DNA from 4 places in the Pseudomonas sp. LBUM1648 genome. Region 3 is predicted to be linked to each of the others. Evidence: predicted binding sites of a transcription regulator. Region 3 holds the regulator's gene; each other region holds the start of a gene.
The links. The regulator FliA, encoded in region 3, starts transcription of late flagellar genes. The targets are predictions, from matches to a motif close to CTAAAGTTTNNNNNNNNNNNGCCGNTAA.
Positions count from the first base shown of each region.

Region 1: a site for FliA is predicted at 2,804-2,831, ahead of ACA043_RS14075 (methyl-accepting chemotaxis protein). Genes of this name have one in related genera too.
Region 2: a site for FliA is predicted at 3,248-3,275, ahead of flgM (flagellar biosynthesis anti-sigma factor FlgM). Genes of this name have one in related genera too.
Region 4: a site for FliA is predicted at 1,806-1,833, ahead of ACA043_RS00645 (methyl-accepting chemotaxis protein). Genes of this name have one in related genera too.

Region 1 covers NZ_CP166808.1:3,076,170-3,080,857, reverse strand. The annotation lists gene ACA043_RS14095 (LysR substrate-binding domain-containing protein) at 36-944, shown strand; gene ACA043_RS14090 (MmcQ/YjbR family DNA-binding protein) at 941-1,300, shown strand; gene ACA043_RS14085 (DUF1294 domain-containing protein) at 1,398-1,826, opposite strand; gene ACA043_RS14080 (undecaprenyl-diphosphate phosphatase) at 1,823-2,653, opposite strand; gene ACA043_RS14075 (methyl-accepting chemotaxis protein) at 2,959-4,593, shown strand.
Region 2 covers NZ_CP166808.1:4,889,201-4,893,888, reverse strand. The annotation lists gene ACA043_RS22170 (glutamine synthetase family protein) at 1-23, shown strand, start outside; gene ACA043_RS22165 (MFS transporter) at 93-1,469, shown strand; gene ACA043_RS22160 (flagellar brake protein) at 1,535-2,281, opposite strand; gene ACA043_RS22155 (flagella synthesis protein FlgN) at 2,370-2,837, opposite strand; gene flgM (flagellar biosynthesis anti-sigma factor FlgM) at 2,886-3,212, opposite strand; gene flgA (flagellar basal body P-ring formation chaperone FlgA) at 3,373-4,134, opposite strand; gene ACA043_RS22140 (chemotaxis protein CheV) at 4,217-4,688, shown strand, end outside.
Region 3 covers NZ_CP166808.1:1,786,927-1,791,614, forward strand. The annotation lists gene flhF (flagellar biosynthesis GTPase FlhF) at 1-807, shown strand, start outside; gene fleN (flagellar synthesis regulator FleN) at 924-1,754, shown strand; gene fliA (RNA polymerase sigma factor FliA) at 1,751-2,491, shown strand; gene ACA043_RS08190 (chemotaxis response regulator CheY) at 2,658-3,029, shown strand; gene ACA043_RS08195 (protein phosphatase CheZ) at 3,047-3,835, shown strand; gene ACA043_RS08200 (chemotaxis protein CheA) at 3,890-4,688, shown strand, end outside.
Region 4 covers NZ_CP166808.1:131,049-135,736, forward strand. The annotation lists rRNA gene ACA043_RS00630 (23S ribosomal RNA) at 1-804, shown strand, start outside; rRNA gene rrf (5S ribosomal RNA) at 956-1,071, shown strand; rRNA gene rrf (5S ribosomal RNA) at 1,177-1,292, shown strand; gene ACA043_RS00645 (methyl-accepting chemotaxis protein) at 1,949-3,829, shown strand; gene ACA043_RS00650 (SRPBCC family protein) at 3,977-4,444, opposite strand; gene ACA043_RS00655 (amino acid adenylation domain-containing protein) at 4,467-4,688, opposite strand, start outside.

The sequences.
Region 1 (4,688 bases), 1.3 Mb from region 3:
TTTGTCCCACTGATAGAACAGTCGGATTCTCTACGATGCAAGACCTCAACGATCTCTACTATTTCGCCAAAGTCGTCGAGGCCGGCGGCTTTGCGGCCGCCGGGCGATTGCTGGGCATTCCCAAGTCGCGATTGTCGCGCCGCATCGCTGAACTAGAAGAACGCCTCGGCGCCCGCTTGCTGCAACGTACCACCCGGCAGTTGAATCTCACCGCTGTCGGTGAGCGCTATTTGCGCCACTGTCAGGCGATGTTGCTGGAAGCGGAAATGGCTGACGAGGCAGTGGCAAGCATGTCGAGTGAGCCACGAGGACGCTTGCGTGTGTCCTGCCCAACGGGTCTGGCGCGGGAAATGTTGCCGTGGGTCATCAGCGAATTCCTCGGCAAGTTCCCCCAGGTGCAACTGGAAGTGGTGTTGGTCAACCGCCGGGTCGATCTGGTCGCTGAAGGCTTTGATGTCGCCCTGCGCGTGCGTGAACACGGCGATGAAGATCCGTTGCTGGTGACCCGGCGTCTGCGTCAGGCACAAATGGTGGTGGTGGCCAGCCCGGCGTTTACTCAGGGGCAGTCGATCAGCCATCCGCAGGATCTGAGGAGTCTGCCGGTGCTTGGCGCTCTGGAGGCCGATCGCATGGTTCACGTGCGGTTGTTCGATCAACAGGGCAAGAGTTTCGAGTTGAACATGGAAGCTCGGCTGGGCATCGATGACTTTATTGTGCGCAAGGCCTGTGTGCTGGCCGGCCAGGGCTTCACATTGCTGCCGATGATGTACTGCGAGGAGGAACTGCAAAACGGCACACTGGTGCAATTGCTACCCGAGTGGTCGCTGCCCGGTGGCTGGTTGCAAGCGGTCTATCCGCATCGTCGCGGGGTGATGCCGGCGGTGCGCGCGTGGATCGATCATCTGGTCGAATCGTTCAATGCCTGTGGGGAGCGGTTGTTATGAAAAAGGCAAAAATGAGCGAGGCGGACGTTGCCGCGTTTTGCCTGGGATTACCCGGTGCGCGCGAAGACTACAAGTGGGGTGGCGTGCGCGTGTTTTCGATTGCCGGCAACAAGATGTTTGCCTTGCAGGGGCTGCGCGGAGATTCGCTGGCGTTCAAGGTCGACAAGGATCTGTTTCTCGGCCATTGCGACCGCCCGGGCATTCACCCGGCGCCGTACCTGGCGCGGGCGCAGTGGATCATCATGCACCCGCCCTACCCGCTGGGCGCCGAGGAGTTGCAGGGGTTGCTGCAACGCTCGCATCAGTTGGTAGTAGGCAAGTTGCCCAAAAAGACACAGATCGGATTATTGCTGTAAACCCGATCCCTGTAGGAGCTGCCGAAGGCTGCGATCTTTTGATTTTCAGGATCAAAAGATCGCAGCCTTCGGCAGCTCCTACACGGGGGGATTTTTGTCAGTACAGTGATAACAGGTTCGAACCGAGAAACAGCTGATCAATCCAGAACACCTGGTGCAACACGACGATCACCCAGAACAGCACCTGAAACGACACCTTGCGCGTCTTGTGCCGGAACACTTGCTGGGCGACCAGCGCGCCCGGCCACCCCCCGGCCAGTTCCACTGCGTGGAGGATGTTTTCCGGCGTGCGCCACGCATCGGTGCGGGCCTTGCGCTTGTCGGCCCAATACATAAAGAACGCCAGCACGCTGACGACGCCATACGCCGCCAGCGGGACCAGCGAGATCCCGCGCAACCACATCGACAGCGATCCGAACACCGGCAGCGCGCAGACAATCAGCAGCACCAGTAGCTTCAGCTTGAGGTTTTGAATACTGCCACCGGACGGGCGACCTTCAGGGCGGCGTGCGCGGGAATCATTCATGGCTTGGCCGCCGACCAGTCCACCCAGCCAAACTGCCAAGTCGCCAGAATGACCAGGCCGAACACGATCCGGTACCAGGCAAATGCCGCATAGCTGTGGCTGCCGATGAACTTGAGCAACCCACGCACGGCGATCATGGCGAAGATGAACGCGGTGACGAACCCGATGGCAAACACCGGGAAGTCCGCCGGCACAAACAGATCGCGGTACTTGTAGCCCGAGTAAACCGCAGCACCGACCATGGTCGGCATCGCGAGGAAGAACGAAAACTCGGTGGCTGTTTTGCGCGACAGGCCGAACAACAGGCCGCCAATGATCGTCGAGCCGGAACGCGACGTGCCGGGAATCATCGCCAGGCACTGGGCGAAACCGATTTTCAGCGCGTCCGTCCAGCGAATCTCATCGACCGTTTCCGCGTGCACCTCATGCTGACGCTGCTCAGCCCACAACATGATGATGCCGCCCACCACGAGCGCAGCAGCGACGGTGATCGGGTTGAACAGGTACTCGTGGATCAGATCGGCAAAGATCACGCCCAGCACCACGGCGGGCAGAAAAGCGATCAGCAGGTTGGCGGTGAAACGCCGCGCGCTGGGTTGCGTCGGCAAGCCAACCACCACATCGAGAATCTTGCGACGAAACTCCCAGACCACCGCGAGGATCGCGCCGAGCTGGATGATGATGTTGAACGCCATGGCTCGTTCGCCGCCGAAGTCGAGCAAGTCGGCAACGATGATCTGGTGTCCGGTACTGGAAATGGGCAAAAACTCCGTCAGCCCTTCTACAACGCCTAGTATCAGTGCCTGCAAGGCCATCCAAAGATCCATCAATCCCCCAAAGAGCGATGCACGCCGGCATGCCCCGATAGTATTTTTCTTTCGTTCACTGCGATCAGCGTAGCTGGTTGTTGCTGTACCGATTCCGCGCACACAGGATCCACACGAAACAGTCAAAATTCCGTGAAATAGCAACTTGGATTCAGGTTTTCACGCGCGGGGCCGAAATCCTAACAGACAAGCCTTAATAGCGCTGCCGCGTTATACGACTTGGGTCGCGTATGCCCGCCCACGGAATCGTGGTTGGATGCTGGCGGTCGTTTATTACAAGAAAAAGAATCCGGAGTGACAGCGTTATGAACAGCTTGCGCAGTGTGTCGATCAGCCGACGCTTGTGGCTCATCTTGATTGTGGCGGTGGTCATGTTGCTGACCTTGGGCGTGTTGATGCTCAAGCAGATTCACGACGACCTGTACCAAGCCAAGGCCCAGAAAACCCAGCACGTGGTGCAGACCGCCAGTGGTTTATTGACTTACTACCACGATCTGGAAACAGCTGGCACCCTGACCAAGGAAGCCGCGCAGAAACAGGCACTCACCGCCATTCGGGGCCTGCGTTACGACCAGAGCGACTATTTCTGGATCAACGACCTCACGCCCGTCATGGTCATGCACCCGACCAATCCCAAGCTTGAAGGCCAGAATCTCTCGGCGATCCGCGATCCGGATGGTTTTGCCGTGTTTAACGAAATGGTCGCCATCGCCAAGAGCAAAGGCGCCGGCATGGTCGATTACCGGTGGCCGAAACCGGGCGCCAGTGAGCCAGTGGCTAAAACCTCCTACGTGAAACTGTTCGAGCCTTGGGGCTGGGTGCTCGGTTCCGGTGTTTATGTCGATGATGTGCAGGCCGAATTTCAGGGCCAGATGATCAAGGCGACGGTGATCGGCCTGGTGATTGCCCTGATCATGGCATTGCTGGTCATCATGATCGCGCGCAGCATCGTGCGCCCGTTGCAGGAAACCGTGAACGCCATGGCCAACATCGCCAGCGGCGAAAGCGACCTCACCCGCAGCCTCGATACCCACGGCAAGGATGAAGTCACGGAGCTCGCACATCACTTCAACGCTTTCACCGCCAAATTGCGCGGAGTGATTGGCGAGTTGCAGGTGTCGGCCAGTGCGCTGGGCCAGTCGTCCAGCGAACTGGGCAATGATGCTTCCCAGGCTCAGCAACGCAGCCAGCAGCAATCGCAACAGATGGAACTGGTGGCCACCGCAATCAACGAGGTGACCTACGGCGTGCAGGATGTGGCGAAAAACGCCGAACATGCGGCCGCTGAAATGCGTGACGCCGAGGCGCAGGCGCAACAGGGTCAGATCAACATCGACGGCAGCCTGCAACAGATCGACAAGCTGTCCGGCACCATTGATCAGGCGGTGGAAGTGATTCGTACCCTCGCCGCCGAAAGCACCCAGATCGGCAGTGTGCTGGAAGTGATTCGCTCGATTGCCGAGCAGACCAATCTGCTGGCGCTCAACGCGGCCATTGAAGCGGCACGGGCTGGCGAACAGGGCCGAGGGTTTGCCGTGGTCGCGGATGAAGTGCGCTTGCTGGCACAGCGTACGCAGAAGTCGACGGCGGAAATCCAGTCGATGATCGAGCGCCTGCAAAACCACTCCGAGGCGGCGGTCAAGGTGATCGGCGACAGCAGCAAAGCTTCGCAATTGACCATTGAACAGGCCGGGCTGGCGGGTGCAAGCCTGAATGCCATCGGCCAGGCACTGCGCAACCTCAATGGCCTGAATGCGTCAATTGCCAGTGCCACACTGCAACAGGCGCATGTGGTCGAGGACATCAATCAGAATGTCACGCAAGCGGCCGGTTTGTCTCACAGCACGGCGCTGGCGGCGGAGCAGTCGAGTGTCGCCAGCGTGCGACTCGGACAATTGAGCGAACAGTTAAACAACCTCCTGCGCCAGTTCCGCGTGTAACACATAACCTGTGGGAGCGAGCTAAATTTTCAGCAGGCTCACTCCCACAGGTTTTCTCGGTACAATCCGCCCCCGTCTTCAACTCCCCCAAGGAA
Region 2 (4,688 bases), 3.1 Mb from region 3:
GTGTTCTAGCAGCCCAGGCCTGACGAACCGTCGCCATAGGGCTATCGTTTTGGTAGCCCGATATTCACTGCAAGGAGCCGCTCGGAACGCCGATGCGCCAAATCTGGAAATCCTTTCGAGCGCTGTATTTCGCCTCGCTGATGATGTTGATCGGCTCGGGCCTTTTGTCTACTTATCTGGCTTTGCGCCTGGCCGCTGACAATGTCGATGGACTGTGGGTCGGTGCGCTGATGGCGGCCAACTATTTCGGTCTGGTACTGGGCGGCAAGATCGGCCACCGGCTGATCGCCCGGGTTGGGCATATCCGTGCATATTCCGCGTGTGCCGGGATCGTCGGCGCGGCGGTGCTGGGCCACGGTCTGGTGGACTGGCTGCCGGCGTGGCTGGTGCTGCGGACGATTGTCGGTCTGGGCATGATGTGCCAGTACATGGTGATCGAGAGCTGGCTCAATGAGCAGGCCGACGCCAATCAGCGCGGCCTGGTGTTCAGCGGCTACATGATCGCTTCGTATCTGGGGCTGGTGCTGGGTCAGTTGATTCTGGTCATGCACCCGGGCCTGGGCCTGGAACTGCTGATGCTGGTCGCCCTGTGCTTTGCGCTGTGTCTGGTACCGGTGACGCTGACCCGGCGGATTCACCCGGCGCCGCTGCATCCGGCACCGATGGAGCCGCGTTTCTTCATCAAGCGTGTGCCGCAATCGTTGAGCACGGTGCTCGGTGCGGGTCTGATCATCGGCTCGTTCTATGGTCTGGCGCCGCTGTATGCCTCGCAGCAGGGGCTGTCGACCGAGCAGGTCGGTCTGTTCATGGGTAGCTGCATTTTTGCCGGATTGCTGGTGCAGTGGCCGCTGGGCTGGTTGTCCGATCGCTATGATCGGGCGCTTTTGATCCGCTGCTTTGCCGGGTTTCTCGCGGTGGCGGCCTTGCCGCTGGCGATCCTGCCGCAGGTGCCGCTGGAGGTGCTGTTTGTGGTCGGCTTCCTCTGTTCGCTGGTGCAGTTCTGTCTGTATCCGCTGGCGGTGGCGTTTTCCAACGACCACGTAGAGGGTGATCGCCGGGTGTCGCTGACGGCCATGTTGCTGGTGACTTACGGGGTTGGCGCCAGTATCGGCCCGCTGGCCGCTGGTGTGTTGATGAAATTCTTCGGCAGTCAGAGCCTGTACGCGTTCTTCAGCTTCTTTGCGCTGGTGCTGGTATGGCGGATACGGCCGAAAGCCGTCACCAATCTGCATCAGGTCGACGACGCGCCGCTGCATCACGTGGCAATGCCGGACAGCATGTCCAGCTCGCCGCTGGTGGCGGCCCTCGACCCGCGTGTTGATGAGCAGGTGGTGCAGGAGCAGATGCAGAATACGGTCACGCCGGAACCAGAACCAGAACCTGAGATAGAACCGGAGTCTGAGCCGGCAGCAAGTCCGGATGACGACAGCGACAAACCCACCCCGGATATCAGTGGCGCCAGGCCTTGAAGCATCGCCGGAAGTAAAAAAGGGCAGTCCCGCCAAGGACTGCCCTTTTCATTTGCATGTTCGAATCACATGTCGTCTTTATCGAAACGCCGTGCTTCACGCTGCAACTGATAGACGAAGCGTTCAACGTTACGTGCCGCCTGACCACTGATGTTGTGGAAGCGCAGACCGGCAAACGTGATGTTGAGTTTTTCTTCGAAGTGCAGATAACGCAGTTCTACGGAGACCGGCTGATTGCCGAACAGCGGCGGGGCGATCATGCGGTCGTAGACTTGGCCCAGTTGCAGGCGCTCGGTGATGTCACCTTCGAAGCGCAGTTTGCAACCGGTGGCGGAAATATCCAGCAGCTTGCCGTTGATTGGCGCCTTGAGCTTTTCACCGCCCAGTTCGACGCCGACCAGGTCGGTCAGCTTCAATGCGGCGCGGAAGGCGTTGCGGCGTTGGTGGTAAACCACCTCGGTCGGCAGCTCGCCAGTGTAAAAGCGGTCGCCGTCGGATTCTTCGATGTTCAGCGTGCCGGTGCATTCCCAGGCAATGCGTACACCTTCATGAAAACCTTCGATCTTGAACGGTTCGCCGGCGAGCAGGAAGCGCTCGCCATCGCGCGGGATCATTTCGTCCAGAGCCATTGATGCGGTGTCGCGGTCGACTTTGATCAGGTAGGTCTGGAAACGCTGGCTGCGTTCATGGAACGTGATGATCAGCGGGTCGTGGCTATCTTGCAGCTGGCGCAGGTTGCTGGAGATTTCCAGTGGCGTGGTGAGCACCTTTGGGGGCTGCGGAGCATCATCCGCGCTTAGCGTGTTGGACACGGTTTATCACTCTCCAGACAAAATATGACGACTGGCCAGTATTTTGCCAGTATGTTTCGCGAGTTGATAGGGCTGGCGCATCAACGGCTCATGCCTGGCTGAATGTACGCGGCTTGGCGGGTTTGGCAAAAGTGCCGCTGGCGTCATACAGCGCTGGCGGTTCGCCCCCGTTGAGGATTTTCAGCTGATTGGCCGTGGCGGCCTGCTGTACCTGGATCGACTGGCCATTGTTGACGTTGGCCGCCTGGCATTGGGCGATGAGGTCAGTCAACAAGTCGCTCTTGCTGAGCAACTGCTCGCCGATGCTCGACTGGCTGGCGAGTTGCTCAAGACCCTGCCGATTGGTCGGCAGGTTGAGGCTGGCGAGGATTTCGCTGCGTTTGCGGCCATGCTGTTCAAGCAGAATGATCAATGCCTGTTTGCGCGCCAGAATTTCTTCCAGCAGTGGCATGTCGCGACCGTGCAAGGCGAGGGATTCGGTTTGCAGTAACTCCAGCAATTGTTGAGCTGGAGCAAAGTCGTCGATGATCAGTTGCAGTAAATTAGTGTCGTGCATGGCTGGCCTTGGGTTTTAAGCGTCCAAAAGCCTGGCGCAGGCAAAAGCCTAGCGCTGGGCTTCGAAGTTGAGCAGTTTGCTGGCTACACGGTTGCTGTCGACTTTATAGCTGCCATCGGCAATCGCGGCTTTCAACTCGGCCACACGGGCTTTGTCGACAGCAGGTTGATCGCGCAGCTTGTCAGTGACCTTCTGCAACTGTTGAGCCTCATTGCTGAGGTGTACCGATTCCCCGCTCTTTGCGGTACTGGCCGATTCGGCCTGGGTATTCAGCGGCGCGGAGGTGCCGGTTTCGGCGGTTTCCTTGGCGTTGCTGGTACGTGTACTGCCCGTAAGTGACGAGGAGCTGTTCAAACGGCTGAAATCGATGACCATGATAAAAACCTCTGGGAATTTGGACGCTTGCCATGTTTTCGGCCATCCCCTGGAAAACTTTAGGCCCATTTATCAATGAGCTTGCATGCGCCGGCGCGCGTCCTGCTGCGGCACAGTTTAGGGAAGCGACGGGGTCCGCGCCAGTTTTCTCATCAGCGTTTTACATGGCCACTTCCACCTGGCCCGGCGCGGTGACCTGCGCCTTGATGACTCGTTGGGAGTTAAGGTTTTTCACCCGGATCTGTTCTTTCAGGCCGCCATTGGCCAGGGCTTCACCGGGCATGCGCACGGCGAGCGTGCCGCTGCGGGCGGTGATGACCACTTGATCACCCTTGCGCACGACTTCGGCCTGTTCCAGATGCACCAGGGTAATGACCTGATCAGCGACCGTTGGTCGGGTTAATTTTTGCCCGATCGCTTCGTCCACCGACGTCAAGAAACCTTGATTGATCACGCTGACGTCGCGCTCGCGCAAGGTCACGTCCTGAGGTTCGATTATCCCGGCGCGTTTGAGCGGTCGGGTGGTGGTCACAATCTCGCGAAACAGGCGGACTTGAGCGGGCACGAACACCGTCCAGGGCGAGGCGCCTTCACAGCGAACCTTCACGGTTACCCGGCCCAGCGGACGTGCCGGACTCTCCAGAGACGCTGTCAATTCCTTGTCGCACATAGGCATGCGCATACGGGGGTCGAGCTGGTTGACTTCGATTTCGTAGCGGCCTTCCGTTTGACTGGTTGCCAGATAGTCTTCTACGGTGAACTCAAGAAAGCCCTGAGTGACGCCGATAAGCATGTCAGGCAAGGTAACCGCATCAGCAATGGCAGGGCTGCCGGCGAAGAAGAAGCAAACGGCGGACACCGCGCAAAGCCCTCTGCGAAGGGGAGATGTCAGGCGTCGGAAAAATGTCGTTTGAGCGTTCATACGAGTTAAAAAGCAAGCGCCGTGCCGTTTAGCAATGAATGTGCGTCGCAACAACACTTGGCGTTGGTGTAGGAGTCTGGGCATGGCTGGTGTAATGGATTCGGTGAACCAGCGCACGCAACTGGTAGGGCAGAATCGCCTGGAGCTGTTGTTGTTCCGTCTCGACGGCCAGCAGCTCTATGGAATCAACGTGTTCAAGGTGCGGGAAGTGCTGCAATGCCCGTCGCTTACGTTGATGCCCAAGTCCAGTCCTGTCGTGTGCGGGGTGGCGAATATCCGGGGGGCGACCATTCCGATCCTTGATCTGGCAATGGCGACCGGTTCCGGGGCGTTGAAAGACAAGAAAAATCCGTTCGTGATCATCACGGAGTACAACACCAAGACCCAGGGATTCCTGGTCCGCTCGGTGGAGCGCATCGTCAACATGAACTGGGAAGAGATCCATCCACCGCCCAAGGGCACGGGTCGCGATCATTACCTGACCGCTGTGACTCGGGTGGACAATCAGTTAGTCGAAATCATCGACGTCGAGAAGGTACTGGCCGAAGTTGCGC
Region 3 (4,688 bases):
CGGATCGGTCTGTCCGGCCCGTTGTCGCGCGACTTGCTGGCGATGATCACTGATATCGAAGAACCTCGTCAGGCCTGGCGCATGTTGCTGGCGCACCTGGCGCGGATGATTGCCGTACCGGAAGTCGAGCCGCTGGAAGAGGGCGGTGTGATTGCGATGGTCGGCCCTGCCGGCATGGGCAAGACCACCACGCTGGCCAAGCTTGCTGCGCGCTATGTGCTCAAATACGGCGCGCAGAACGTCGCGCTGGTGAGCATGGACAGCTTCCGCATCGGCGCTCAGGAACAACTGAAGACCCTGGGCCGGATTCTCAACGTGCCGGTAACCCACGTCGATCCGGGCCAGTCGCTGGTCCAGGCGCTGGATCCGCTGCTGCGCAAACGCGTGGTGCTGATCGATACCGCCGGCCTGCAAGCCAGCGATCCGGCACTGCGCATGCAGCTCGAAAGCCTGGCCGGTCGTGGCATTCGTTCAAAAAATTATCTGGTCTTGGCAACCACCAGCCAGAAACAGGTTCTAACCGCCGCTTATCACAGTTACAAGCGTTGCGGGCTCGCCGGGTGCATCCTGACTAAACTGGATGAAACGGCCAGCCTTGGCGAAGTGTTGAGCCTGGCGATCAGTCATGAATTGCCGGTCGCGTACCTGACCGATGGCCCACGGATTCCGGATGATTTGCATCTGCCGCGCCGTCATCAACTGGTCAGCCGCGCCGTCAGCGTGCAAATGCAGGAAGAACCCAGCGAAGAAGCCATGGCTGACATGTTCGCTGATATCTATCACAGCCCGACCAAGCAGGTAGGCTGAGGTATTCATGAACAGTTTTTGTACCTACATCGATGGTCTGCCACGCATTGTTCCGGTTGTGAACGCGCAGCCAGTAATGTGGCCTCCGTCTATGCAAGACAAGGTAAAGAAATAACATGGGCAGCATGCATCCCGTACAGGTGATCGCGGTGACCGGCGGCAAAGGTGGCGTCGGCAAGACTAACGTGTCAGTGAACTTGTCTCTGGCGCTGGCAGAGCTTGGCCGTCGGGTCATGCTGCTGGACGCCGATCTGGGGCTGGCGAACGTCGACGTTCTGCTGGGCCTGACGCCCAAACGCACGCTGGCCGACGTGATCGAAGGCCGCTGCGAGCTGCGCGACGTTTTGTTGCAAGGCCCGGGCGGGATCCGCATCGTGCCCGCTGCGTCCGGCACCCAGAGCATGGTTCACCTCAGCCCGGCGCAACATGCCGGTCTGATTCAGGCCTTCAGTGACATCGGCGACAATCTCGACGTTTTGGTGATAGACACCGCTGCGGGTATTGGTGACTCGGTAGTCAGTTTTGTTCGCGCCGCGCAAGAAGTGTTGCTGGTGGTCTGCGACGAGCCGACCTCGATCACTGACGCTTACGCCCTGATCAAGTTGCTCAATCGCGATTACGGCATGAACCGCTTCCGCGTCCTGGCCAACATGGCCCAGAGCCCGCAAGAAGGTCGCAACCTGTTCGCCAAATTGACCAAGGTCACGGATCGTTTTCTTGACGTGGCCCTACAATACGTCGGCGCCGTGCCTTACGACGAAAGCGTGCGCAAGGCGGTGCAGAAGCAGCGTGCGGTCTATGAAGCCTTCCCGCGCTCCAAGTGCGCGCTGGCGTTCAAGGCGATCGCCCAGAAGGTCGACACCTGGCCGCTGCCTGCCAACCCGCGCGGCCACCTTGAGTTTTTCGTCGAACGCCTCGTGCAGCAAACGGCAGGGCCTGTGCTATGACCGCCAGCGGTATGAATTACTACAAGAAGTCGGCACGTGACGCGCAGTACGAATTGATCGAGCGTTACGCGCCACTGGTAAAACGCATTGCCTATCACCTGCTGGCGCGATTGCCGGCGAGTGTGCAGGTCGAGGATCTGATCCAGGCCGGGATGATCGGTCTGCTCGAAGTCTCGACCAAATATGACGCCAGCAAAGGCGCCAGTTTCGAAACGTACGCGGGCATTCGAATCCGCGGCGCGATGCTCGACGAAGTGCGCAAAGGGGACTGGGCGCCACGCTCGGTTCACCGCAACACCCGTATGGTCAGTGACGCGATTCGTGCAATTGAAGCTAAAACCGGCCGTGATGCTAAAGATCACGAGGTTGCGGCCGAACTCCAATTGAGTCTCGACGATTACTACGGGATTTTGAATGACACCCTGGGCAGCCGCTTGTTCAGTTTCGACGACCTGTTGCAGGACGGCGAACACGAAGGGCTGCACGAGGATGGCGCCAGTGCTCATCTTGAGCCGTCACGCGATCTGGAAGATGAACGCTTCCAGGCAGCGCTGGCGGACGCGATTGCCAATTTGCCGGAGCGTGAGCGACTGGTGTTGGCGCTGTACTACGACGAAGAGCTGAACCTCAAGGAGATCGGTGAAGTCCTTGGCGTCAGTGAATCGCGGGTCAGCCAGTTACACAGCCAGTGCGCGGCCCGTTTGCGGGGGCGTTTGGGGGAGTGGCGAGCGCGCTGAAGGCAGTGTGGGGACACTGCGAACGAGGCTGGTGCGGTGATAAACGGCACCGGTCTTGCTCTGTTGTGCTCCAGACAGTCTTCGAGTGCTGCGCCGATTGATTGAAGTGGCGCGTCCAGGTGCTGGGCGCGTTTAAGACTGCTTGGAGGTCGAATTGAACAAAGACATGAAAATCCTCATCGTTGATGACTTCTCAACGATGCGGCGGATCATCAAGAACCTGCTGCGGGATCTTGGGTTCACCAACACCGTAGAGGCCGACGATGGCGTCACCGCCATTCCGGTACTCAACAGCGGCAGCATCGACTTTCTGGTAACGGACTGGAACATGCCGGGCATGACCGGTATCGATCTGCTGCGTCACGTGCGTGCCGATGAAAAACTCAAGCACCTGCCAGTGCTGATGGTGACCGCTGAAGCCAAGCGCGAGCAAATCATCGAGGCCGCTCAGGCCGGTGTGAACGGCTACGTGGTCAAACCTTTCACGGCTCAGGCGTTGAAAGACAAAATCGAGAAGATTTTCGAACGCATCGGCTGATGACGCGCGGGGGAGCTATGGAGCATAACGAATCTTCACAGGGCGATTTCGAATCGACCCTGAAAAAACACGCGGTCGAACTGGTCGAGAGCCTTGAAAAAGGCAGGTTCGGCGACGCTGTGCAACTGATCCATGAGCTCAATCAGACCCGTGACCGCGGCCTGTATCAGGAAGTGGGCAAGCTCACACGCGAACTGCACAGTGCGATCGTCAACTTCCAGATCGATCCGCACATGCCGCAGGCCGAGGAAGTGTCGCAAATCACCGACGCCACCGAACGCCTGGGCTATGTGGTCAAGCTGACAGAAGCCGCGGCCAACCGCACCATGGATCTGGTGGAAAGCGCCACGCCGGTGGTCAATGGTCTGGCTGAAGAAGCCCAGGCCTTGAGCACCGATTGGGGTCGTTTCATGCGTCGTGAAGTCGGGGCTGAAGAGTTCCGCGAACTGGCGCGCCGGGTCGACGGTTTTCTGTCGCGCAGCAGCACGGACAACCGTGCGGTGTCGAGCAATCTGAACGACATCCTGCTGGCTCAGGATTATCAGGACCTTACCGGTCAAGTGATCAAGCGTGTGACCCAACTGGTCACCGAAGTCGAAAGCAATTTGCTCAAACTCGTCCTCATGGCCAGTCAGGTGGACCGCTTTGCGGGCATCGAACATGACCGTGCGGCGATGCTTGCAGAAAAAGATCCACAAAAACATCTCTCGCAGGGTGAAGGTCCGCAGATTCATGCCGATAAACGAGAAGACGTTGTGTCCGGTCAGGACGATGTGGACGATTTGTTATCCAGCCTTGGATTCTAGAGTTTTTGAATTTTAGGTTTTTTGGGTTTTTAGACCTGTAGGAGCACCCCATTAATGAGCTTCGGCGCCGATGAAGAGATCCTTCAGGATTTCCTGGTTGAGGCCGGCGAGATTCTTGAGCAACTGTCCGAACAACTGGTCGAGCTGGAAAGCCGTCCGGATGACGCAGATCTGCTCAACGCAATTTTTCGCGGTTTTCACACTGTAAAAGGGGGCGCCGGCTTCCTTCAGCTCAACGAGCTGGTGGAGTGCTGTCACATCGCCGAAAACGTGTTCGACATCCTGCGCAAGGGTGAGCGTCGCGTTGATGCAGAACTGATGGACGTTGTCCTCGAAGCACTGGACGCAGTGAACAGCATGTTCAGCGAAGTCCGTGAACGTGCCCCGATCACCGCTGCGACTCCGCAACTGCTGGCTGCACTGGCACGTCTGGCCGAGCCGCAAACGGCGGATGAAGCCCCGGCTTCGCCAGTGGCCGAGATGATCGAGGAACTGGTCGTCGAGGGCGATTCTGGCGACATCACCGATAACGAATTTGAACAGCTGCTGGACTCGCTGAACGCCGTCAAGGCCGAAGCCGAGGCCCCGGCCGCTGCTGCACCTGCGCAAACTGCCGATGCGGCAGCCAGCGATGAAATCACCGATGCCGAGTTCGAGTCGTTGCTCGATCAACTGCACGGCAAAGGTCAGTTTGCAGCCGACGCGGTCACGCCAGCAGCGGCCAAACCTGCGGCACCTGCGGCGGGCGACAGTTCGGACATCACCGACGACGAATTCGAAGCACTGCTCGATCAGTTGCACGGCAAAGGCAACTTCGCTGTTGAAGCGCTGGAGTCGGCAATTGCTTCGGCAC
Region 4 (4,688 bases), 1.7 Mb from region 3:
AATTTGCTTGTGTAGGATAGGTGGGAGGCTTTGAAGCGTGGACGCCAGTTCGCGTGGAGCCAACCTTGAAATACCACCCTGGCAACTTTGAGGTTCTAACTCAGGTCCGTTATCCGGATCGAGGACAGTGTATGGTGGGTAGTTTGACTGGGGCGGTCTCCTCCTAAAGAGTAACGGAGGAGTACGAAGGTGCGCTCAGACCGGTCGGAAATCGGTCGTAGAGTATAAAGGCAAAAGCGCGCTTGACTGCGAGACAGACACGTCGAGCAGGTACGAAAGTAGGTCTTAGTGATCCGGTGGTTCTGTATGGAAGGGCCATCGCTCAACGGATAAAAGGTACTCCGGGGATAACAGGCTGATACCGCCCAAGAGTTCATATCGACGGCGGTGTTTGGCACCTCGATGTCGGCTCATCACATCCTGGGGCTGAAGCCGGTCCCAAGGGTATGGCTGTTCGCCATTTAAAGTGGTACGCGAGCTGGGTTTAGAACGTCGTGAGACAGTTCGGTCCCTATCTGCCGTGGACGTTTGAGATTTGAGAGGGGCTGCTCCTAGTACGAGAGGACCGGAGTGGACGAACCTCTGGTGTTCCGGTTGTCACGCCAGTGGCATTGCCGGGTAGCTATGTTCGGGAAAGATAACCGCTGAAAGCATCTAAGCGGGAAACTTGCCTCAAGATGAGATCTCACTGGAACCTTGAGTTCCCTGAAGGGCCGTCGAAGACTACGACGTTGATAGGTTGGGTGTGTAAGCGCTGTGAGGCGTTGAGCTAACCAATACTAATTGCCCGTGAGGCTTGACCATATAACACCCAAGCAATTTGCGTCGAAAGGCCAGATTGCGGTGTGTGAAGACGAAACGAACCGAAAGTTCGATGTTCACAAAACACCGACAGCTGTCACATACCCAATTTGCTGAAGCGAGGCCAACCGGTCACGACTCAGTACCCGAATTTCTTGACGACCATAGAGCGTTGGAACCACCTGATCCCATCCCGAACTCAGCAGTGAAACGATGCATCGCCGATGGTAGTGTGGGGTTTCCCCATGTGAGAGTAGGTCATCGTCAAGATTAAATTCCGAAACCCCAATTGCGAAAGCAATTGGGGTTTTGTTTTAGTAGAAGTACCGATTTTTGCTGGCTCGTTACCGTGTTGACGGGCCAGATACAGAATTTCTTGACGACCATAGAGCGTTGGAACCACCTGATCCCATCCCGAACTCAGCAGTGAAACGATGCATCGCCGATGGTAGTGTGGGGTTTCCCCATGTGAGAGTAGGTCATCGTCAAGATTGAATTCCGAGACCCCTGTCTGCTAACGCAGACAGGGGTTTTCTCGTTTACAGGCTTGCTAAAAGTAGACGATCAAACAGCTTTGCGAGCCTTGCTGATACGGCACACCAGATGTAGACGCCAATCCCTGATAGTCCTCAATCAAAACATCCAAGTTTGCGAACATTACTTGTCCGCTGATACCAATGATCGAATACAAGCATGAAAATCTGCTCCCAGATATGACAAAGCCAGCCCCTGAACTTCAAGGGCTGGCTTTTTTATGCACAACGCATTCGCTTGGAACTGATAGCAGGCTGTTGGGCTGTTGCTGCGACGTTGCGCTTCGCGCATGTAGCAAAAATTCAGACTCGCGTAGGGCGCCACTCAGGACTCGATGGTCAGACTGCCCTTAAAGCTTACAGAATATGCAACTGGCGCCCAGGCATCAGTCAAAAAAACCACGCGGCGAACGCTCTAGCACGCCGTTCGGCGGGAATCTTCCGCAAATACCATCCATTTTCCGCACAGCGCTAAGATTTCTCCGACTCGTGCCGACAGACTGGTGAGACATGCGTGCACCAAATCAGAGCAGCCAGAAGAACGCTGCCTGCGCTGTACATGGAATGTTGCATCCCGGAACGCATCCCCACTTTTGCATAAGAAGTCCCATGAAATGAATCTCAAGTTCAGCCATAAAATCCTGTTGGCCGCCTCGGGCGTCGTGGTCCTGGCTTTCGCTTTATTCACGCTCTACAACGACTATCTGCAGCGAAACACCATTCGCCAGAACCTCCAATCCTCCGTGCAGCAGGCCGGTGATCTGACCGCCAGCAGCGTGCAGAACTGGATGAGCGGGCGGATTCTGGTGTTGGAAAACCTTGCGCAGAACGTTGCCCATCAGGGCAAGGATGCCGATTTCCCGGGCCTGGTTGATCAACCGGCCTTCACCTCGAACTTCCAGTTCACCTACGTCGGCCAGGCCAACGGTGTATTCACCCAGCGCCCTGACGCGAAGATGCCGGACGGCTATGACCCACGTCAGCGTCCTTGGTACAAGCAGGCGGTAATCGCCGACAAAACCATGCTGACGCCGCCGTACATGGCGGCGGTCGGTGGCCTGGTGGTGACCATCGCCATGCCGGTGAAGAAGAACGGCGAACTGCTCGGTGTGGTCGGTGGTGACCTGAGCCTGGAAACCCTGGTAAAGATCATCAACTCGGTGGACTTCGGTGGCCTCGGCCATGCGTTCCTGGTTAGTGCCGATGGTCAGGTGATCGTCAGCCCGGACAAAGATCAGGTGATGAAGAACCTGAAGGACATCTATCCGAACTCCAGCGTACGCATCGAGAAGGGCAACCAGAACGTGCTGCTCAACGGCCAGGAACGCATCCTGTCGTTCACCCCGGTCAGCGATTTGCCGAATGCTCAGTGGTACATCGGTCTGTCGATCGATCGCGATAAAGCCTACGCCGCACTCAGCCAGTTCCGTACTTCGGCGCTGATTGCCATGTTCGTTGCGGTGGGCGCAATTGCGCTGCTGTTGAGCCTGTTGATCAACGTGTTGATGCGTCCGCTGACCACCATGGGCCGCGCGATGCAGGACATCGCTCAGGGCGAGGGCGATCTGACTCGTCGTCTGGTCGTAGAAAGCAAAGACGAATTCGGCGAACTGGGCAGCTCGTTCAACCAATTCGTTGAACGGATTCACGCGTCGATTTCTGAAGTGTCTTCGGCAACCCGTCAGGTTCATGACCTGTCGCAACGGGTGATGGCGTCGTCCAACGCTTCCATCGTCGGTTCGGACGAACAGAGTGCGCGCACCAACAGCGTGGCCGCGGCGATCAACGAACTGGGCGCCGCCACTCAGGAAATCGCCCGCAACGCCGCCGATGCTTCGCAGCACGCCAGCGGCGCGAGCGAGCAGGCCGATGACGGTCGCCAAGTGGTTGAGCAAACCATACTGGCAATGACCGAGTTGTCGCAGAAGATCAGCCTGTCGTGCACCCAGATCGAAACCCTGAATGCCAGCACCGACAACATCGGACACATCCTCGATGTGATCAAAGGCATCTCGCAGCAGACCAACCTGTTGGCGCTCAACGCGGCCATCGAAGCGGCACGTGCCGGTGAAGCCGGGCGTGGCTTTGCGGTGGTGGCGGACGAGGTGCGTAACCTTGCCCATCGCACCCAGGAGTCGGCGGAAGAGATCCACAAGATGATCACTTCGTTGCAGGTCGGTTCGCGTGAAGCGGTGACCACCATGAACGCCAGTCAGGCGTCCAGCGAGCAGAGCGTTGAAGTGGCCAACCAGGCCGGTCTGCGTCTGGTCAGCGTGACCCAGCGCATTGGCGAAATCGACGGTATGAACCAGTCGGTAGCGGCCGCCACTGAAGAGCAGACCGCGGTGGTGGAAACCCTCAACGTCGACGTTAACCAGATCAACCTGTTGAACCAGCAAAGCGTGGCCAACCTCAACGAAACGTTGAAGGATTGTGATGCGTTGTCGCAGCAGGCCAACCGCCTGAAGCAGTTGGTCGACAGTTTCAAAATCTGACCTGAAGTCAGACCGCGTTATCGTTCATCGCGGGCAAGCCCGCTCCCACAGGATTCTTGGCGAACACGAAATGTGTGAACGACTTGGACTCTGTGGGAGCTGGCTTGCCAGCGATAACGGTAGCTCAGTCACCGCCAAACCAAAGCATTAAACAAACAGCTTCAAAACATTCCCCATCGCATCATCGGCAAACCCCTGCACAAAATCCTTGAACCCCGGCAGCGCCTCGGCCCCACCGCTGGCAGGCTCGGCAATGATCGTCCAGGTCGCCCGCGACTTCCCCGCACCCAACGGCTCCACATTCATCGCCGCCCACAGATTGGCCACGCCCAAGGTGTTGTAGATCGTTGTCCAGGTCATGCTCCGCGCCTGTTCATCGCGGGAGTTGAGTTGCTCGACCACCACGTTGCCGTCCTTGAAGCATTTCTTGCGCAGCGAGGACACGCCCTCGCCGGTCAATTCAATGTGCGACAGCGCCGGGATGAATTGATCGAAACCGCCGAAGTTGCCGACCACTGCCCAGACTTGCGCGGCGTCTGTCGGCACTTCTACCGAAGACACAACGTGGCAGCCGTGAGGGTTCTTGATCAGGGTGTCGGGTTGCAGAGTGCTCATGGTGTTGCTCCTTTTTGATGAACTAGATGAAGTTGATTTCTTTCAGGTAATCGCAGCCACGACGCAGCAGCGCCGGGGATTTTTCCGGGTAGTGCGCGCCCATCTGCTGGATGCCGGCCTCGGCGTTGGCGTGGCCGATCAGGGAGATGTCGCCGATGTCTTCCTCGAAGCCGTTGAGGTAGAAACCGAGCACGCCGAACAGCGCGTTGTCGGCATCGACTCGCCCCAGTTGCTGCTGCCAGTC